Regions from separate parts of the Rhizobium sp. NXC24 genome, predicted to be linked through region 2. Evidence: predicted binding sites of a transcription regulator. Region 2 holds the regulator's gene; each other region holds the start of a gene.

Region 1 (5,947 bases), 1.6 Mb from region 2:
TTGATTTCTTCGGCCGCCAGCACCGTTGACTCGGCGATCTCCTCCGCATTCGGATTAAAGTTGACATAGGTGTCGGTGTAGAACGTCGCGCCACGCTGCGAGATCAGCAGGCTGAGCGCCGAGAAGTCGCGAACATCGGAGCGTTTGCCGATGATCTGGCGGACGATGCGCAGATGGCGCTCGTAACGGCCTTCGAGGCCGCAGATCAGCGCGTCGGCTTCGCCGCGCTTTACTGCCAGGGCGCCGATGACCGTGGTGTTGGTGCGTACGATCGTTCGCGCCGCTTCCGGAATGACGCCGCTGCGGCCGACAAGCGAGAAGTAGAGGTCGACATATTCGCGGAAGCGCGGATCGTCTTCCGGATTGATGACGGCGAAATCGGTGTTCGGCCGGATCTTCAAGCCATAGCGCTTCAGACGGGTCTCGATAACGGAGGGACGTCCAATGAGGATCGGAGCAGCGGTGCCCTCTTCGAGAAGAACCTGGGCAGCGCGCAGTACGCGCTCATCCTCGCCTTCGGAGAAGACGACGCGCTTGCGCTCTGCGATCTTCGCGGCGGCGAAGATCGGCTTCATGATGAAGCCCGAGCGGAAGACGAAGCGGTTGAGTTCGTCCATATAGGCGTCGAAGTCGGCGATGGGGCGCAGGGCCACGCCGCTTTCGGCCGCAGCTCTCGCAACGGCAGGCGCAATGCGCAGGATCAGACGCGGATCGAAGGGCGAGGGGATCAGATAATTCGGCCCGAAGACCGGCGTTTCGCCGCTATAGGCGCGGGCGGCGACATCGGACGGCTCCTCGCGGGCAAGCGAGGCGATGGCGCGCACTGCGGCCATCTTCATTTCCTCATTGATCGTCTTGGCGCCGCAATCGAGCGCCCCCCGGAAGATGTAGGGGAAACAGAGGACGTTGTTGACCTGGTTCGGAAAATCCGAGCGGCCGGTGCAGATCATCGCGTCCGGCCGGGCGGCACGGGCGAGATCCGGCATGATTTCGGGTGTCGGATTGGCGAGCGCCATGATCAGCGGCTTTTCCGCCATCTGCTCCAGCAGCTCGGGCTTCAGCACGCCGGCGGCGGAGAGGCCCAGAAAGACGTCGGCGCCGGGGATCGACTCGGCAAGCACGCGCTTGTCGCTCTTCTGCGCGTAGATGGACTTCCATTCGTCCATCAGCTCGGTACGGCCCTCATAGACGAGGCCCTCGATATCGTGGACCCAGATGTTTTCGCGCTTGGCGCCAAGGATGACCAGCAGGTTGAGGCAGGCGAGCGCGGCGGCGCCAGCGCCCGAGGCGACGATCTTGACCTCCTCGATCTTCTTCCCGGCCAATTCCAGCCCGTTGAGAATAGCGGCGGCAACGATGATGGCAGTGCCGTGCTGGTCGTCGTGGAAGACCGGGATTTCCATCTTCTCACGCAGGCGACGTTCAACGTCGAAGCACTCGGGCGCCTTGATGTCCTCGAGATTGATGCCGCCGAAGGTCGGCTCCAGCGCCGAAATCGTGCTGACCATCTCATCGACGGTAGGCGCGGCGATTTCGACGTCGAAGACGTCGATGCCGGCAAATTTCTTGAAGAGTACGGCCTTGCCTTCCATCACCGGCTTGGAGGCAAGCGGACCGATATTGCCGAGACCGAGGACGGCCGAACCATTGGATATGACCGCGACGAGATTGCCGCGCGAGGTGTAGTCGAAAGCCGTTTCCGGATTGTCGCGGATGGCAAGGCAGGGCGCGGCAACGCCGGGAGAATAGGCAAGCGCCAGGTCACGCTGGTTGCCGAGCGGCTTCGTCGCCTGGATTTCCAGCTTGCCGGGGCGGGGATAGCGATGAAAGAAGAGAGCCTGTTCGTCGAGATTGCCGCTCGCCATGTTCTTGGCTGCCTTCGATGTGTCGTGCGTATCCATCACGCTTCTCCGTTTCTGCTTGCGCACTCGCGCTTTTTGAGTCCCTGCATACATCAATCACTCAGGGTGCACAGTATGCAATTGACGCAGAGGAAAGGTTTTTTGCAGCGCCGTTTTCACAATTGTTTTTCTTGTCCCGCAACGGTGACATTCGAGCCCGATGGTAAGCGAAAAGTGAATGCGTCATAAGGGGTTCATGGCGTGAGCCTATGAGGGCAAAAAACAGAGGAGCCCTCATGACCCTCATCGCTTCCCACCGCGGCGGTTCGCATCTTTGGCCCGAAAACACCCGGCTCGCCTTTTCCGAAACCGCTAAACTCGATGTCGATCTCGTCGAATTCGACGTGCATCAGACGCGTGACGACAAGCTCGTCGTCCATCACGACGCGCTGATCGACCGCATGACGGGCGGCAAGGGCGCGATCGCCGATTTAAGCTATGACGAACTGATGCGCCATATCGTCATCGGCAGCGGCGGCGAGACCATCCCGACACTTGCCGAAACCATCGACATCTTCGGGCCGTCCGCGGTCGACCTTCGGCTGGAGATCAAGACGAGGCTGGACGGCAAACCCTATGCCGGCATGGAAGGCCGTATTGCGGACGAGTTGCTGGCGACCGACATGCTGAAGCGGACAATGGTGACCAGTTTCGCGCTCCCGCGCCTGGAAGCCTTCAGTGCCGCGCTTGAGGAGCGTGGCCTGAATGTCGGCGAGCTTCTCGGCCTCATCTTTCTCTGTTCGCCGCAGACAGCCGCGCAAATCGGCTGGAGAGGTATTCTTGCCGCGCTTGGCCGGTTTGGCGTCCACGAGATTGCCTTGCGGGCCGACACCATCGATGCCGAAGTGATGGACCTTTTTCGGAAAAGCGGCGTGACGGTGCATGGCTGGGCGGCGCATACGAGTGAAGCGGCAAGGGCGATGTTTCGCCTCGGCGTCGCAAGTTTCACAACCGATCGGCCGGATCTCGCCATAGCTGCAAAGCGCGGCTGATCGTCCGCAACAGGCCTCTAGCACAGGATTTGTCATCATCCTGAAACACGAGTCTGATTTTGGAATAGCCAACGTAGGATAGGGCACGGACATTGAGTTCGTGAATGAAAACATGAATGTCAGGCGGTTTCGAACGCTATTCATTTCTGACGTGCACCTGGGCTCGAAAGCAGCCAAGGCGGACTATCTGATCGATTTTCTGCGTCATCACGAAGCGGACACCATCTTCCTTGTCGGTGATATCGTTGACGGCTGGCGGCTGAAGCGCACTTGGTACTGGCCGCAAGATTGCAACGACGTGGTGCAGAAACTGCTGCGCAAGGCGCGCAAGGGCACCCGCATCGTCTATATCCCCGGCAATCACGACGAATTCCTGCGTGATTTCCCCGGCATGCATTTCGGCGGCATCGAAGTGGCCGAGCGGGCGATCCACGAGACCGCCGACGGCAAGAAGTATCTCGTCCTGCATGGCGACGAATTCGACGTCGTCGTTCGCAACGCGCGCCTGCTCGCCTATCTCGGCGATTGGGCCTACGATATGGCCATCCTGATCAATGTCGGCCTTGCCGCCGTTCGCCGCCGCCTGAACATGCCCTATTGGTCGTTCTCGGCCTGGGCGAAGCTTCAGGTCAAGCATGCGGTCAATTTCATCGGCGAGTTCCAGCGTGTCGTGGTCGAAGAGGCCAAGCGCAACGATGCCGACGGCGTCATCTGTGGCCACATCCATCATGCCGTCATCGAGGACTTCGATGGCATCCGCTACATCAACACAGGCGACTGGGTCGAAAGCTGCACGGCGATCGCCGAGCATGAAGACGGCACGTTCGAGCTGATCACCTGGCAGTCGATCACCGAGGCACAGCCGGTCAGCGCCGCCGTCGAGGACGTGTCGGAAGCGCTCGGGGCACAGGCGGCGTAATTTGCGCCGCTTCACGGGTCCGATAACGGCCCGTCACAATTCTTGATCGCTGCAATCTGACGACAGCCTCATATTTTATCCGAAACGTTTCGGTTCGGCTATTTCTCGCCATAGTCGTATTCACGATGGAGTGATAGGGAACAATCAGTTTCCCTTCAGGTCTGTCATGATTCCCGCGACAAAATCTCTCCCGGGCGAGGGCGCGCCTCCGCATTTTCGTCTGCGCACCGCCTTGTCCTATTGTGCTCCGTTGCTCGTCAACGGCATTGCTCTGCCGTTTTTCCCGGTTTGGCTGACGGGACTGAATTTCGGTGACCGCGAGATCGGTCTTATCCTCGCCGTGCCGATGGTGGTGCGCGTTCTCGTCGTGCCCATTGTCGGAATACTTGCCGATCGCGTGGATGAACGCGCGAACGTGTTGTTCTGGTCGGGCGCATTGTCACTGCTGACGGCGATCGCGCTTTATTGGACGAATGATTTCTGGCCGGTGTTGCTGGTCTACGCCATTCAGGGGGCGACATACGCGCCTTACGTCCCTGTCGTAGAATCGATTGCCATTTCCGGCGTGCGGCGCTGGGGGTTCGATTATGGATCGATGCGCGTCTGGGGATCGATCGCCTTCATCTTCTCGACCCTTATCGGCGGTCAGATGATCGGCAAATGGGGTGCCACCATGGTTCTGCCCACCATGGTCGGGGGCTTCTTCCTGACAACCATGATGGCTTTCTTCTGTCCGCGCATCGGGCCGACACGCCGGCGCAATCAGCCGATCAACCTGCAGGCGCCGACCGGCGGTGGGCTGCGCTCGCCGCAATTGCTGATCACCATGATCGGTGTGTCGATACAGCAGTCGAGCCATGCCGTGATGTACACGTTTGCATCGATCTATTGGCGCAAACTCGGTTTTTCAGGCACGGAGATCGCCATCCTCTGGAGCGCAGGGGTAACGGCGGAGGTCATGGTTTTCTTCCTGTCGAAAACACTGAGCCGTCGCTTCAGTGCCTGGACGCTGATTTTCTTCGGTTCGAGCGTGTGCGTCCTGCGCTGGATACTGTTTCCGATCAATCTCGGTTTCGCCGGCTATCTCGTGCTGCAATGTCTTCACTCCTGCACCTATGCCTGCGTCCACACCGGCATACAGCGCCGCATCGTTGCTTCGGTGCGGGAAACTCAGGAAGCATCGGCCCAGGGCTCCTATTTCTTTTATAACGGCATGTTCCTCGGGCTGATGACCCTGGCGTCCGGCTATCTTTACGCGTGGCTCGGTCCTTCCAGCTACTATGTCATGGCCGGTGTTGCCGCCTTCGGCCTCGCTATGGTGATCCTTGCCCGCAATCTTCAACCGCGCAGTTCCGCGTTTGGCGAAAGGGCGGGCGAGGCCTCCTGAGGCCGTGCGAAACGAATTCATTTGGATATCAAAATGCTATGGCCTATTTTGACATCGGCTTGGCATGGAAATCGCGTATGCACTCGGATATTAACCATTTGCGTCGAGCTGGGATTCCTGAGTCGGCGATTGTGACGCAAGACCTGAAAGACGCATGAGTTTGAAAGCAGCCGAACAGAAACCCGATGCACCAAGGATCGATGACGAGCCCGATGGCAACGGGCATCGCTATCGGCTGGAAGGCAATTGGCGCAGCGCCAATGTGCATGGCGTGCTGCGGCAGATCGATCAGCTTACGAAACAGCGCGGCGGCTATCAGGTGGTGATCGATCTTTCCGATCTCTCCGATGTCGATACCGCCGGTGCGCTACTGATCCGGCGCCTGAAGGAGAGCCAGGAAGGGCATGGCGCCAGCGTCAGGATCGAGGGCTCAAACCCCCATATCGATGAGCTGTTGACCGCCTTTACCGAGGAACCGGACAAAGAGGTCGCGGAGCCCAAGCCGAGGAAATCCTTGGCGGAACGGTTTTTTGCGCCGATCGGCGAAAGCGTCTACGAAATCTGGGGCAACCTCATCGCGGCCATGTACATTCTCGGTTCGGCGGTGCGCGGCGCGCAGCTCAAGTTTGGGCGCGGCAGCGGTGTGTCGCCCGCTTCGATCGTCAATCAGATCGACCACATGGCGGTGCGCGCCGTGCCGATCATCCTGCTGATGTCTTTTCTGATCGGCGCCATCATCGCGCAGCAG
Region 2 (5,947 bases):
AGGCCGCGCAGGAACTCGTTGGTCGCAGGGCGGATACCGCCCTCGCCCTGCACGGGCTCGATCAGGATCGCGGCCGTCGCATCGGTGATGGCGGCACGCACCGCGTCGAGATCGCCGAAAGGCACCTGGTCGAAGCCGGGCGCCTTCGGGCCGAAACCTTCGAGATACTTTTCCTGGCCTCCAGCGGCGATCGTCGCGATCGTGCGGCCATGGAAGGCGCCTTCGAAGGTGATGATATGGAATTTCTCCGGATGACCCTTGTAGAACTGGTAGCGACGCGCCGTCTTGATGGCGCATTCCAGCGCCTCCGCACCGGAATTGGTGAAGAATACCTTATCGGCGAAGGTGGCCTCCGTCAGGCGCTTCGACAACTTCTCCTGGCCTGGCACCTCATAGAGGTTGGACAGGTGCCAGACCTTGTCGGCCTGCGACTTCAGCTCTGCAACCAGATGTGGATGGGCGTGGCCAAGCGAATTCACCGCGACGCCCGCGGCGAAATCGAGATAACGCTCGCCGGTCTCCGTGATCAGCCACACGCCCTCGCCTCGCTCGAACCGCAGCGGAGCACGCATATAGGTGTCATAAAGCGGCGCGGTTTCAGCCATGGCGCATTCTCCTCAATCACAACCTTTAGGGCCAATCGTTTCCTTCGAATGAAACGGGCCCGGAAAAATCAAAAATGCCGCCTTGCGGCGGCATGGGCACTATTGATGTTTTGCACTGCGATGTCAACAAAACTGGCGATTTAGCAGGTGCGGCAGAGCACCTCTCGATGGATGGCATGTCTTCGACAACTTATATTGCATAAATGCCACTCACGTATAGCAAGTTGGGGAAAACCTCGAAATCGATTCCTCAAGATTCCCGCGACTCTTGTCACGGAGTCAGCCTCACACTAGGTTAAAAACCAATTACTAGACTGCATGCGGCGGAACTAGTCACCACAATTTTAAAGCGTTTCACGCCTCGACCCAATTCGAGGCAATGGTGAGGGATTCTGCCATCAGAAACGCGATAGCGGAGACAGGGCATGAATTGGACAGACGAACGCGTCGAGAAGCTGAAAAAGCTGTGGTCCGAAGGTTTGAGCGCCAGCCAGATCGCGGCACAGCTCGGTGGTGTCAGCCGTAATGCCGTCATCGGCAAAGTGCATCGCTTGAGCCTGCCGGGCCGAGCGAAGGCCGGTGGTGCGGCAACCACAGCTCGAGCGCCGAAGCGCAATACCTCGGCCCCACGCGCGCCGAATTACGCCTCGCGCGTTGCAACCCGCACGGTTACCCGCCAGCAGGGTGCGACGATGCTCAAGGAAGAGGTCGAGATCGATACGGTCAGCGAAGTCGAATATCGTCCGGCCGCCAATGTGGTCGTTCCGATCTCGCGCCGCCTCGGCCTGACGGAGCTCACGGAGCGCACCTGCAAGTGGCCGGTCGGCGACCCGCTGAAGGAAGATTTTCACTTCTGCGGCAATGACAGCCCGGACTCTTCGCCGTACTGCACCTACCATCAGCGGCTGGCTTACCAGCCGGTGCATGACCGGCGCCGGGCCGCGCACTGAACCACACCAGACAAAGGAAAAACGGGCCGAAAGGCCCGTTTTCTGTTTCCGCCGCTATGTTGGATGGCCAATCGGGTTGCCCCGATCAGGCCTCCCCCATCAGGCCTCCATGGAATAACCCGCGCCGCGAACGGTGCGGATGACGTCCTGCATGTTGGAGAAATTCAGCGCCTTGCGCAGGCGGCCGACATGCACGTCGACGGTGCGTTCGTCGACATAGATATCATGCCCCCACACGCCGTCGAGCAACTGAGACCGAGAGAAGACGCGGCCGGGGGACGACATCAGGAATTCCAGAAGGCGGAATTCCGTCGGCCCCAACCGCACTTCACGGCTCTTTCGGTGGACGCGATGGGTTTCGCGGTCCAGTTCGATATCGCCGCAGCGCAGTACCGTGGACAGGACCTCCGGGCGGGCTCGGCGCAACATCGCCTTGACGCGGGCCATCAGTTCCGGCGTCGAGAACGGCTTGACGACATAGTCGTCCGCGCCGGTGGAAAGGCCGCGCACGCGCTCGCTTTCCTCGCCGCGAGCGGTGAGCATGATGATCGGCAGGCGCTCCGTCTCCGGCCGCATGCGCAGCCGACGGCAGAGCTCGATGCCGGACACGCCGGGGAGCATCCAATCGAGGATCAGAAGATCGGGGATGCGCTCCTGGAGGCGCAGCTCAGCTTCGTCGCCTCTCAGGATAGTGTCGACCTCGAAGCCCTCGGCCTCGAGGTTATAGCGCAGCAGAACGCTTAGCGCTTCCTCGTCTTCTACAACAGCAACTCTCGGAACCATGCGCCTCTGGTCTCCTTCTCTTGGTGTCTACTTTATTCCGTTACCGAACCGACGGTGTTGGCGGTATCGTCCTTCGGGCGCTCGCCTTCGGGCTGGGCACCGGTCGCCATGTAATAGATCGTCTCGGCGATGTTCGTGGCATGGTCGCCGATGCGCTCGATGTTCTTGGCGCAGAAAAGAAGATGCGTGCAGGTGGTGATGTTGCGCGGATCCTCCATCATGTAGGTCAGCATCTCGCGGAAGAGCGAGGTGTACATGGCGTCGATTTCCTCGTCGCGTTCGCGGATCGACACGGCCTTGTCAGGTAAACGGGTCGAGTAGACGTCGAGCACTTCCTTGAGCTGGACGAGCGCCAGTTCGGAGAGGTGTTCGATGCCGCGGGCGAGACGACGCGGAACGCCGGTGCCCTGCACGGCGATGACGCGCTTTGCGGTGTTCTTGCCGAGATCGCCGACGCGCTCCAGATCGGCGGCGATGCGGATGGAGCCCATGATTTCACGCAGGTCCGCAGCCATCGGCTGACGGCGGGCGATGGTGACGATCGCCTTGTCGCCGACTTCGCGCTCGGCGTGGTCGAGAATGACGTCATCGGAGATGACCTTCTGCGCAAGGCTGGCATCGCCGTTTACCAGGGCGCGGACGCTGTCGCTGACCATCTGCTCCGCCAGGCCGCCCATTTCGGAAATGCGGCGCGTCAGGAACTTCAGGTCTTCGTCGTAAGCGGAGAGAATGTGTGTTGAGACCATTTTTTTATCCTCTAGGTGAAAGATGTGAAAGGAACCGCGCGGGGAGCATCATCAGCCAAAACGGCCCATGATGTAATCCTGCGTGCGGTAATCATCGGGATTGGTGAACATCTTATCGGTATCGTTCTCCTCGACCAGATGGCCGAGATGAAACATTGCGGTACGTTGCGAAACGCGGGCTGCCTGCTGCATGGAATGCGTCACGATGACGATCGTGAAGTTTTCCCGCAGCTCATGAATGAGTTCCTCGACTTTGGCGGTGGCGATCGGATCGAGCGCGGAGCACGGCTCGTCCATGAGAATGACCTCGGGACTGACCGCGACGGCGCGGGCGATGCAGAGGCGTTGCTGCTGACCGCCAGAGAGGCTGGTGCCGGCATCATAGAGCCGATCCTTCACCTCGCCCCACAGCCCGGCCTTCTGCAGACTGGTTTCGACGATATGGTCGAGATCGCTCTTGGACCGATGCAGCCCATGGATACGCGGACCATAGGCCACATTCTCGTAGATCGACTTCGGAAACGGATTGGGCTTCTGAAACACCATGCCGACGCGGGCACGCAGCTCGACGACATCGATTGAGTTGTCGTAGATATCCTGATCGTCGAGCGTGATTTTGCCGGTGACGCGGCAGGTGTCTATCGTATCGTTCATGCGGTTGAGGCAACGCAGGAAGGTGGACTTGCCGCAGCCGGAAGGACCGATCAGCGCGGTGACAGTGTTGGCGCGGATGTTCAGATCCACGTCGAACAGCGCGCGCTTCTCGCCATAATGGACCGAGACGGCCTGACCGATCATCTTGTAGGGGATCGTTATCATCTTCCTGGCCAGTGCTTTTTCGCTCGCGGCTTCCGTCATCATGTTCATTCCATCGCCTCCCGTCACCAGCGCCGCTCAAAGCGACGGCGCAGCAGGATGGCCCCGATGTTCATCGCAACAAGGAAGAAGAGCAGGACGATAATGGCTCCGGAGGTTCTCTCGACAAAGGCGCGCTCAGCTTCGCTCGCCCACATGTAGATTTGCACCGGCAGGGCCGTCGAAGGATCGAGCGGCCCTCTCGGATAGTTGGCGACGAAGGCGACCATGCCGATCAGAAGCAGCGGCGCGGTCTCGCCGAGCGCATGGGCAAGGCCGAGGATCGTACCCGTCAGGATACCCGGCATGGCGAGCGGCAAGACGTGATGGAAAACCATCTGCATGCGCGATGCGCCAAGCCCGAGCGCGGCACTGCGGATCGACGGCGGCACGGCGCGCAATGCCGAGCGGGTGGCGATGATGATCATCGGCAGCGTCATCAGGCTCAGCACCAGCCCGCCGACCAGCGAGGCGGAACGCGGCAGGCCCATAAAGTTGATGAAGACCGAGAGGCCGAGCAGGCCGTAGACGATCGACGGCACCGCGGCGAGATTGTTGATGTTGACCTCGATCAGATCCGTCAACCGGTTCTTCGGCGCGAATTCCTCAAGGTAGATCGAGGCGGCGACGCCGACCGGCAGCGCCAAGACCAGCACGGTCAACATGAGATAGAGCGAGCCGATTAGCGCGACGCCGAGACCCGCGGCCTCCGGGCGACTGGAATTGCCGGACAGGAACAGACCCGTATTGAACGCCTCGTGCAGGGCGCCGGCGGCGGCAAGCTGCCTCATCCAGGCGAGTTGCTGGTCGGAGACCTTGCGGTCCTTTTCGTCCGCCGTCAGGTCGATCTGTCCCTTGTAGGCAGAGTCGATATTGGCACTGGCGAGGAAAGTGACCTTCACCGTCTTTCCGATGACAGAGGGATCGGCCACGACCTTGTCGCGCAATGCAATGCGTGCGCCGTCCGATACCATTTCCATCGCCTGGCGCACGAGCGCCCGATTGGAAGGATCGATGCCCAGCGCCTTCACCACGGCGTCGCGTACCAGCGCCGTATAGTTGGCTGATATCAGGACCTTCGGATCACTGGCCCCCTTGCCTATGGGATCGATGACCTTCTCGGTGAACTCGATCGGCAGGGCGATGGAGGTCTGCACGAAGGCAGTGTAGCCGTTGCGGACAACGGTCGAGACGAGAATAATCAGGAAAACCAGTCCGAAAATGACGGCGGCCATCCCATAGGCACGAAAACGCCGCTCGGCCGCATAACGTCGCTTGATGCCGATATCCCGCCGCGCCGGAGCGCCTGGCGTCAATCCGCGCGACATATTCGGTGCCTGGGAGGATACGACATCGCTCATTCGTATTGCTCCCGGTAGCGGCGGACGACGTAAAGCGCGTAGACATTCAGGCAAAGGGTCAGACAGAACAGCGTTATGCCGAGTGCGAAGGCAACCAATGTCTGCGGTGACGTGAATTCCGGATCGCCGGTCAACTGACTGACGATCTTCACCGTGACCGTCGTCATCGGCTCAAAGGGATCGAGCTGCATGCGGGCCGCAACGCCGGCAGCAAGTACCACGATCATCGTCTCGCCGATCGCCCGCGACGCCGTCATCAGCAGCGCGCCGACGATGCCCGGAAGGGCCGCCGGCAGGAGGACGCGCTTGACCGTTTCCGAGCGCGTGGCGCCAAGGCCGAGCGAGCCGTCCCGCAGCGACCGCGGCACGGCCATGATGATGTCGTCGGACAGAGAGGAGACATAGGGAATGAGCATGACGCCCATGACGAGGCCGGCGGTCAGCACGCTCTGCGCCTCGATGAAATTGGCATAATTGCCGGTCAGCAGGCCATTGAGATCAGCCGAGATATCTCTCAGGAAAGGCCCGACCGTGACGAGCGCAAAGAAGCCATAGACGATGGTCGGAATGCCGGCCAATACTTCGAGCATCGGTTTGGCGACGGAGCGCACGCGCGCCGAGGCATATTCGGCCATGTAGATCGCGGC
Region 3 (5,947 bases), on a different replicon from region 2:
TTGGGCTGCTTCAGACCTGCCCGCTTCAACAAATCATGTGCCCGTTCGACAATCTCGACGGATGCCGCGCGGGCAAGCCTTGCCGGCAGCAAGATGTTTTCGATCGCCGACAGGCCGGCAAACAGATGAAAATCCTGCATCACCAGACCGACATTGGCGCCACGCCAACGGTCCCGGCCGCCTTCGGAGAGCTTGGCTATGTTCGTGCCGCTCCAGTCGATGCGGCCCTGGCGTGCCCGTTCGAGCCCGGTGATAACGTTGACGAAGGTGCTCTTGCCGGACCCGGAGGCGCCAGTGACGGCCACGCGACCGCCGGCCGGAATCTGCAGTCGCTCGATCGTCAGCACCGGCGCGGCGAGCCCAGGAAAAGTGATGGAGATATCGGCGAGTTCGAGCGATAGCATCTTGTTCAGGCAATCCAATAGTTCGCTTCGCGCAATCTAAGCCGGCTTAAGAATCCGGTTTCCGGGTCCGTCCAGGAGCCGACTTCGAGCGTGCCGGCGACGGCTATCAGCGTGCCGGGTTGCACGAAGGTCTGCGCTTCTGAGAGATAGATGACGACAATATTGTCCGGCCAGTCGGCATCGGTCGAGCAGAAGGGGCAGATCGACATCGGGATTTCGGTCAGCACGAAAAATTTCGCTTCTGCCTTCAGCGGCGGCGCCATGAAGCCGCGCATCTGGATCTGTTGTCCGTTCAGGGACTTAACCTTGTCGGAAAATTCGAGGCCGAGCGCGCTGACCTTGCCGTAGAGATCGCCGATGGAGAGTTCGCTGGGCGAGGCGTGGCTGGGGCCTGCGGTCATGACCCATGGCGACAGGCCGATCATCGCAAGCAGGCTGCGGCGACTGACAACGGAACCGTAAAGAATGTTGCCCACCGCGCACCTCCTCGGAAATGGCCTCCCGGCGGCCAATGCCGCCCGGAGGTTTCTGGCAAATTACATAGTCTCTGCACCGAGCGCAAAGGTATCGGCGAGAACGCGGTAGACGTCGCTCTCTTCCATGTAGCCCTTGAACTCTTCCGAACCCGGACCTGTTGCCTGCAGCACGACGTCGTCGACGGCATGAACGGCCGTATCGGCATTGCGCGGCAGATTGCCTTCGCGAAGCACGGCGCCGGGAACATCCTTATACGCGCTGTTGGCGACGTATTCCTTCTTCTCGTTTTGAATTGCCGGCTCAAACGGACCGTCCATCTTCGGGCGGAAGGTTTCGTAATAGTCCGGATAATTGTTGGCGAAGATGGCGAGGCGGCGGCTCACGTCGACCTTGTCAGGGAAACCGTCGCCGTCCTTGTCCTCATAGTTCGGGAAGCCGGCATCGGCGTAGACGCCCACCTTCTCACGCATGTCCGTGCCCGGCTTTTCGTCATCGACCGTGCCGATGACCGAAACGCCATGCGTATGGTCGCCGGTGACGACGATCAGCGTATCGGGATGCGTCTTGGCGAATTCGCGCGCCATGCCGACAACCTGGTCGAATTCGATGGTTTCGAAGACCGAGCGCTCCCAGTCCATCGTGTGAGCCTGCTTGTCGATCGAGGCGCCCTCGATCATCAGGAAGAAGCCGTCCGGATTCTTGGAAAGCTGATCAAGCGCGACCTTGGCCATGTCCTTGAGGCCGGGCTGGTTCGGGAATTTGCCGACCGTGCCCTTCTTGAGGAATTCCCGATCCAGCGTCACGTCCATGTTGCCGGTGTGGAAGAGGCCCAGGATTTTGCCGGTATTGGTGCCGGCGGCGGCTGTCAGCTCGGACTTATCGGTCGCCAGCGCGTAGCCATCGTCCTTGAAGGTCTTGACCAGGTCCTTGTCGTCCTTGCGCTTGGAGCCCGGGACGTCCTTCGGCAGGAAATAGGCCGAGCCGCCACCGAGGATAACATCCGGCTTGGTGTTGAGGAACATGGCGGCAATTTCAGCCTTGTCGCCGCGCTTGCGCGTATGGGAAATGACGGCGGCCGGTGTGGCATCTTCGATTTCGGCAGTGGAAACGACGCCGATCGATTTCTTGGTCAGGCGGCGCACCGCTTCAGCGATGTTTTCGACACGCGGGTCGTCCAGCGAGTCCGGCGTGCGGTCGGCATAGACGCCAAGCGCATTGATCGCGGTCTTGTGGCCGGTCATGTAAGCCGACATGGTGTTGGCGCTGTCGGTGGCGATCGCATTGGTGGACGATGTGCCGATGAACGCCATGTGATCGAGGTCATCCATGAAGAGGCGGCCGTTCGCCTTGCCCTCGGTCATGCCTTTGGACATCAGGCGGGCAGCGGTGCGGTGGCCAACGGAGAGGCCGTCGCCGAGCAGAAAGATGACGTTCTTGGCCTTCGGGGTCGCGGAGGTGCCGAACACGTCCCAGGTAACGGCTTTCGTCTGGCCGCCGGCGCTGACTTCTACCTTATAGGTGCCTGCCTTGCCGATTTTGGCGGAGCGCAGAATAACGGCAGAGCCGAGGCTCTTGTCGTCCTTGCCCTTCTCGTCGGCCACGAAATTGAAATCGGCGCCGAGAACGGACTTGGCATCCTGGCCGTTGATGGTGATCTTCACGTCTTCCTTCTTGATGGCGCCGTCGAACTCGACCTTGAAGTCGAAAGGCGAGCCGACCAGGATCGTTGCACGATCGAGCGGATAGACGGTGGCTGCGTGGGAAACGCCGGCCAGCATGGTGGCGGCGGCAAGAGCGATTAGAGTTTTACGCATGGGAATCCTCGCGCGTTTGTGAAGTCACGTTACAGTGTCGTGATTAGCGGGCGATCGTGACACACGAATGACAGGCAGAAGGTAAGTGGTTGGACTTGCAGCGATATCAGTCTCGTCGCATCGGTGTCGCCTAAAGCATCTGCATGGAAAACCGCCATTCCAGGATACTTTCCCGAAATCGTCAACTATTTCAGCGAAGTAGTCGCGTCTCTGACGTTCCCGGGTCGGTAGTAGCAGTTGTCCGTCTGCTTGTCTGACCGGTTTATTCATCGCTCCGATCGCTTGTAGCCGTCGTATTTAAGCCAGCACTTGACATCGGCAGCGTTAAGGTCGAAGCCGCATTTGGCCGCGCATGCGCGGCCGTTTTTGCGAGGATTCGGGGAATGAAGACCAAGACGGCCGTGGCCAATACCGGAAGCCTGATCATGACCGGTGTCGTGCTGATGTTGCTCGGCGATCTGCTCTTTGCGTTGAATGATGCGATGGGCAAGTGGCTGGTCTCGAGTTTTGCCGTCGGTCAGGTGCTGGTGATCCGCTCGTTCGGAGCTTTTGTCGTGCTCGGACCGATGATCGTGAGACAAGGGCCGATGGCCTTGTTCCGCGTCGAGCAGAAAGGCCTCCAGTTCATGCGGGTGGCCATGGCGACTGGCGATGTCGGCCTGTTCTACGCTGCCGTCGCCTATCTGCCGCTCGCAGATGTGATGACCTTCTATATGGCCGGGCCGATCTATGTTGCGGCGCTCTCGCATTTCTTTCTCGGGGAAAAGATCGGCTGGCGCCGTTGGCTAGCCGTTCTGGTCGGCTTCGCTGGCGTCGTCATCGCGCTGCGTCCCTCCACAGCGATGCTGTCGCTTCCATCGCTTTTCGGTCTCGCGGGCAGCTTAGCCTTTGCACTGACGCTGGTGATGAGCCGCTATCTGCGCTCGACCAGCGACACGACACTCGTGACCTGGCAGACGATCGCCGCCCTTGCCACCGGCATCGTCTTGAGCATCGGCCACTGGCGGCCGGCGACGCCCATCGATTGGCTCGGCATGCTACTGCTTGGCATCGTAGCCTCTTGCGCGCATCTGCTCATCACGCGCTCGTTGAAGCTCGCACCGGCATCGCTGCTCGCGCCGCTGCAATATACGCTGCTGCTCTGGGCGATTGTGCTGGGCTACATCTTCTTCAACGATATTCCCGATATGCAGATCATCATCGGCGCCGCGATCATCGTCTTTGCCGGTCTCTTCATCTTCCACCGGAAGAACCTGAAGGAAACGGTCCCGGCCGAGGCAGTCCCGCCCGACGGCCATTGAAGGTTATGCCGGCTCATATTAGCGTGAGGCCATCGGTTTGATGCCGCTCGACTATGAGACCGCATGATTGGGCGCTGCTGATTCAGGTCAAATAGCCTGCAGCGTATGGTTCCTGGTCATCGATAACGTGAGTTGAGACCCCCGTAATATAGGCACGGCCTTCAACGCTTGGAATGACTGCGGGTATGCCGGCGTCCAGGGTTACATGACGCTCGATCCGTCCTTTGAATATGGAACCGATCAAGCTCTCGTGGCTGAAAACATCGCCGATCTGCTGCTCTCCGCGTGCTGCCCGGAGCGCCACGCGTGCCGATGTGCCGGTGCCGCACGGTGAGCGATCAATGATTTTGGGGGTCGCGATGACAACTGCGCGCGCGTCGGCGCCCTTCATAGGCGCGCCGCACCACATCGTGTGATGCGCCCCCCGTATGCTCGGATTGTCTGGGTGGACGACATCGATGACGCTGGGAAGTAGCTTGACAAGGACCTGCGCCATTCTTCGCAACTCTTCGGGGGAATAATCCGCACAATCTCCAAAATTCCGCTGGCTCTCGACTATGGGATAAAAATTTCCACCATAGGCGATGTCAAAGACGATGAGGCCGAGATCCGGATGGTTCAATTCGACGCCTTCGGCAAGAACGAAGGAGGGTACGTTGCTGAAACGAACCCCGCTGACTTTCTCACCCGTCTTTTCATATCTGGCCTCAACGACTCCGGCAGGCGTGTCCAGGCGGACAAGGCCGGGTGTCGCCGGTTCAATCAATCCCTTTTCGATGATGAAAGTAACCAACCCGATCGTCGCGTGACCGCACATTGGCAGGCACCCTGAGGTCTCCAGGTAGAGCACGCCGGCGTCGCAATCGCTTCGGGTGGACGGAACCAGCATCGCTCCCGACATCATTTCGTGGCCCCTGGGCTCACACATCAGGCCAGTGCGAATCCAATCGTGGCGGGCGATGAAATCCAGTCGTCTCTCGCTTTGCGTCGCGCCTACAAGATTTGGCTGTCCAGAAGTTATTAGCCGCACGGGCATGCCAGCCGTGTGACCTTCAATGCAATCGAACGTGTAAATGGTCATGTTGGTCACTTCAGTTTAGGGCGTTCAGTTACGCCTCTGATAGCATATTTTGCAGATTGTCGGTCAAATGTCGACATAAATATTGCTTCAAATGTGACCTGCCTCTTCGTGAAATGTCGATTGACATTTTGTTATTGTCGACATTAGATCGACGGATTCTAGATTTGATAAGTGGTTCAGGAGCCCACGCATGAATGAGAAAACCGGCGCCAGAGCACCACTCGCGGTGGTAACGGGCGGAGCAAGCGGGATTGGAGAGGCGACGGTTCGGAAATTTGCCGCGGCCGGCTGGAGAACAATTATCGCTGACATCAATGCTGATCGCGGCAGGAAAATCGCGGACGAATTAACGTTGCAAAACTGCGATTCTCGGTTCGTCTATCTCGATGTTACGGATGAAATGGCCGTCGAAAATTTTTCAGAATCGGTATTTTCCCAAGACGGTGCTGTGGAGGCACTCACCAACTCAGGTGGCATCTTGCAAAATGCGACCCGATTGACGTCCATGCGCGTCGAAGATTTTGACAAGATAATCGGCGTCAACCTTCGCGGAAGCGTTTTGACCGGCAGAGCCTTCGGAAAGAGAATGGCTGAGGCTGGACGCGGCGTGATTATCAACATGTGTTCGCTGACAACCTTTCAGGCTCATCCGCAACCTGCATATGCGATGAGCAAGGCTGCGCTAAGGACATTGACGGAAGTGATGGCTGCCGAATTGGGACCTCAAGGGGTTCGGGTGAATGCCGTAGCGCCCGGTTATACTTTGACGCCGGCGATGCAGGATCGCATCGAGAAAGGAGAGCGCGATCCGTCAAAGGTCGTGTCCAAGTCTGCGCTTCGGAGATTCGTGGAGCCAAGCGAAATAGGCGA

What was found. The regulator PhoB, encoded in region 2, activates phosphate uptake and scavenging genes when phosphate is short. The targets are predictions, from matches to a motif close to TGTCATNNANCTGTCAT.
Region 1: a site for PhoB is predicted at 2,924-2,940, ahead of NXC24_RS10820 (UDP-2,3-diacylglucosamine diphosphatase). Genes of this name have one in related genera too.
Region 3: a site for PhoB is predicted at 2,752-2,768, ahead of NXC24_RS33075 (alkaline phosphatase). Genes of this name have one in related genera too.

What each region holds. Positions count from the first base shown of each region.
Region 1 covers NZ_CP024311.1:2,194,227-2,200,173, reverse strand. Annotated here, with positions in the region: gene NXC24_RS10830 (NADP-dependent malic enzyme) at 1-1,901, opposite strand, end outside; gene NXC24_RS10825 (glycerophosphodiester phosphodiesterase family protein) at 2,138-2,893, shown strand; gene NXC24_RS10820 (UDP-2,3-diacylglucosamine diphosphatase) at 3,006-3,812, shown strand; gene NXC24_RS10815 (MFS transporter) at 3,979-5,199, shown strand; gene NXC24_RS10810 (MlaE family lipid ABC transporter permease subunit) at 5,354-5,947, shown strand, end outside.
Region 2 covers NZ_CP024311.1:567,495-573,441, reverse strand. Annotated here, with positions in the region: gene NXC24_RS02860 (aspartate aminotransferase family protein) at 1-605, opposite strand, end outside; gene NXC24_RS02855 (GcrA family cell cycle regulator) at 1,031-1,555, shown strand; gene phoB (phosphate regulon transcriptional regulator PhoB) at 1,655-2,338, opposite strand; gene phoU (phosphate signaling complex protein PhoU) at 2,371-3,084, opposite strand; gene pstB (phosphate ABC transporter ATP-binding protein PstB) at 3,136-3,951, opposite strand; gene pstA (phosphate ABC transporter permease PstA) at 3,966-5,300, opposite strand; gene pstC (phosphate ABC transporter permease subunit PstC) at 5,297-5,947, opposite strand, start outside.
Region 3 covers NZ_CP024314.1:1,938,598-1,944,544, reverse strand. Annotated here, with positions in the region: gene NXC24_RS33085 (ATP-binding cassette domain-containing protein) at 1-404, opposite strand, end outside; gene NXC24_RS33080 (hypothetical protein) at 410-829, opposite strand; gene NXC24_RS33075 (alkaline phosphatase) at 941-2,695, opposite strand; gene NXC24_RS33070 (DMT family transporter) at 3,079-3,996, shown strand; gene NXC24_RS33065 (4-hydroxyproline epimerase) at 4,079-5,077, opposite strand; gene NXC24_RS33060 (SDR family oxidoreductase) at 5,268-5,947, shown strand, end outside.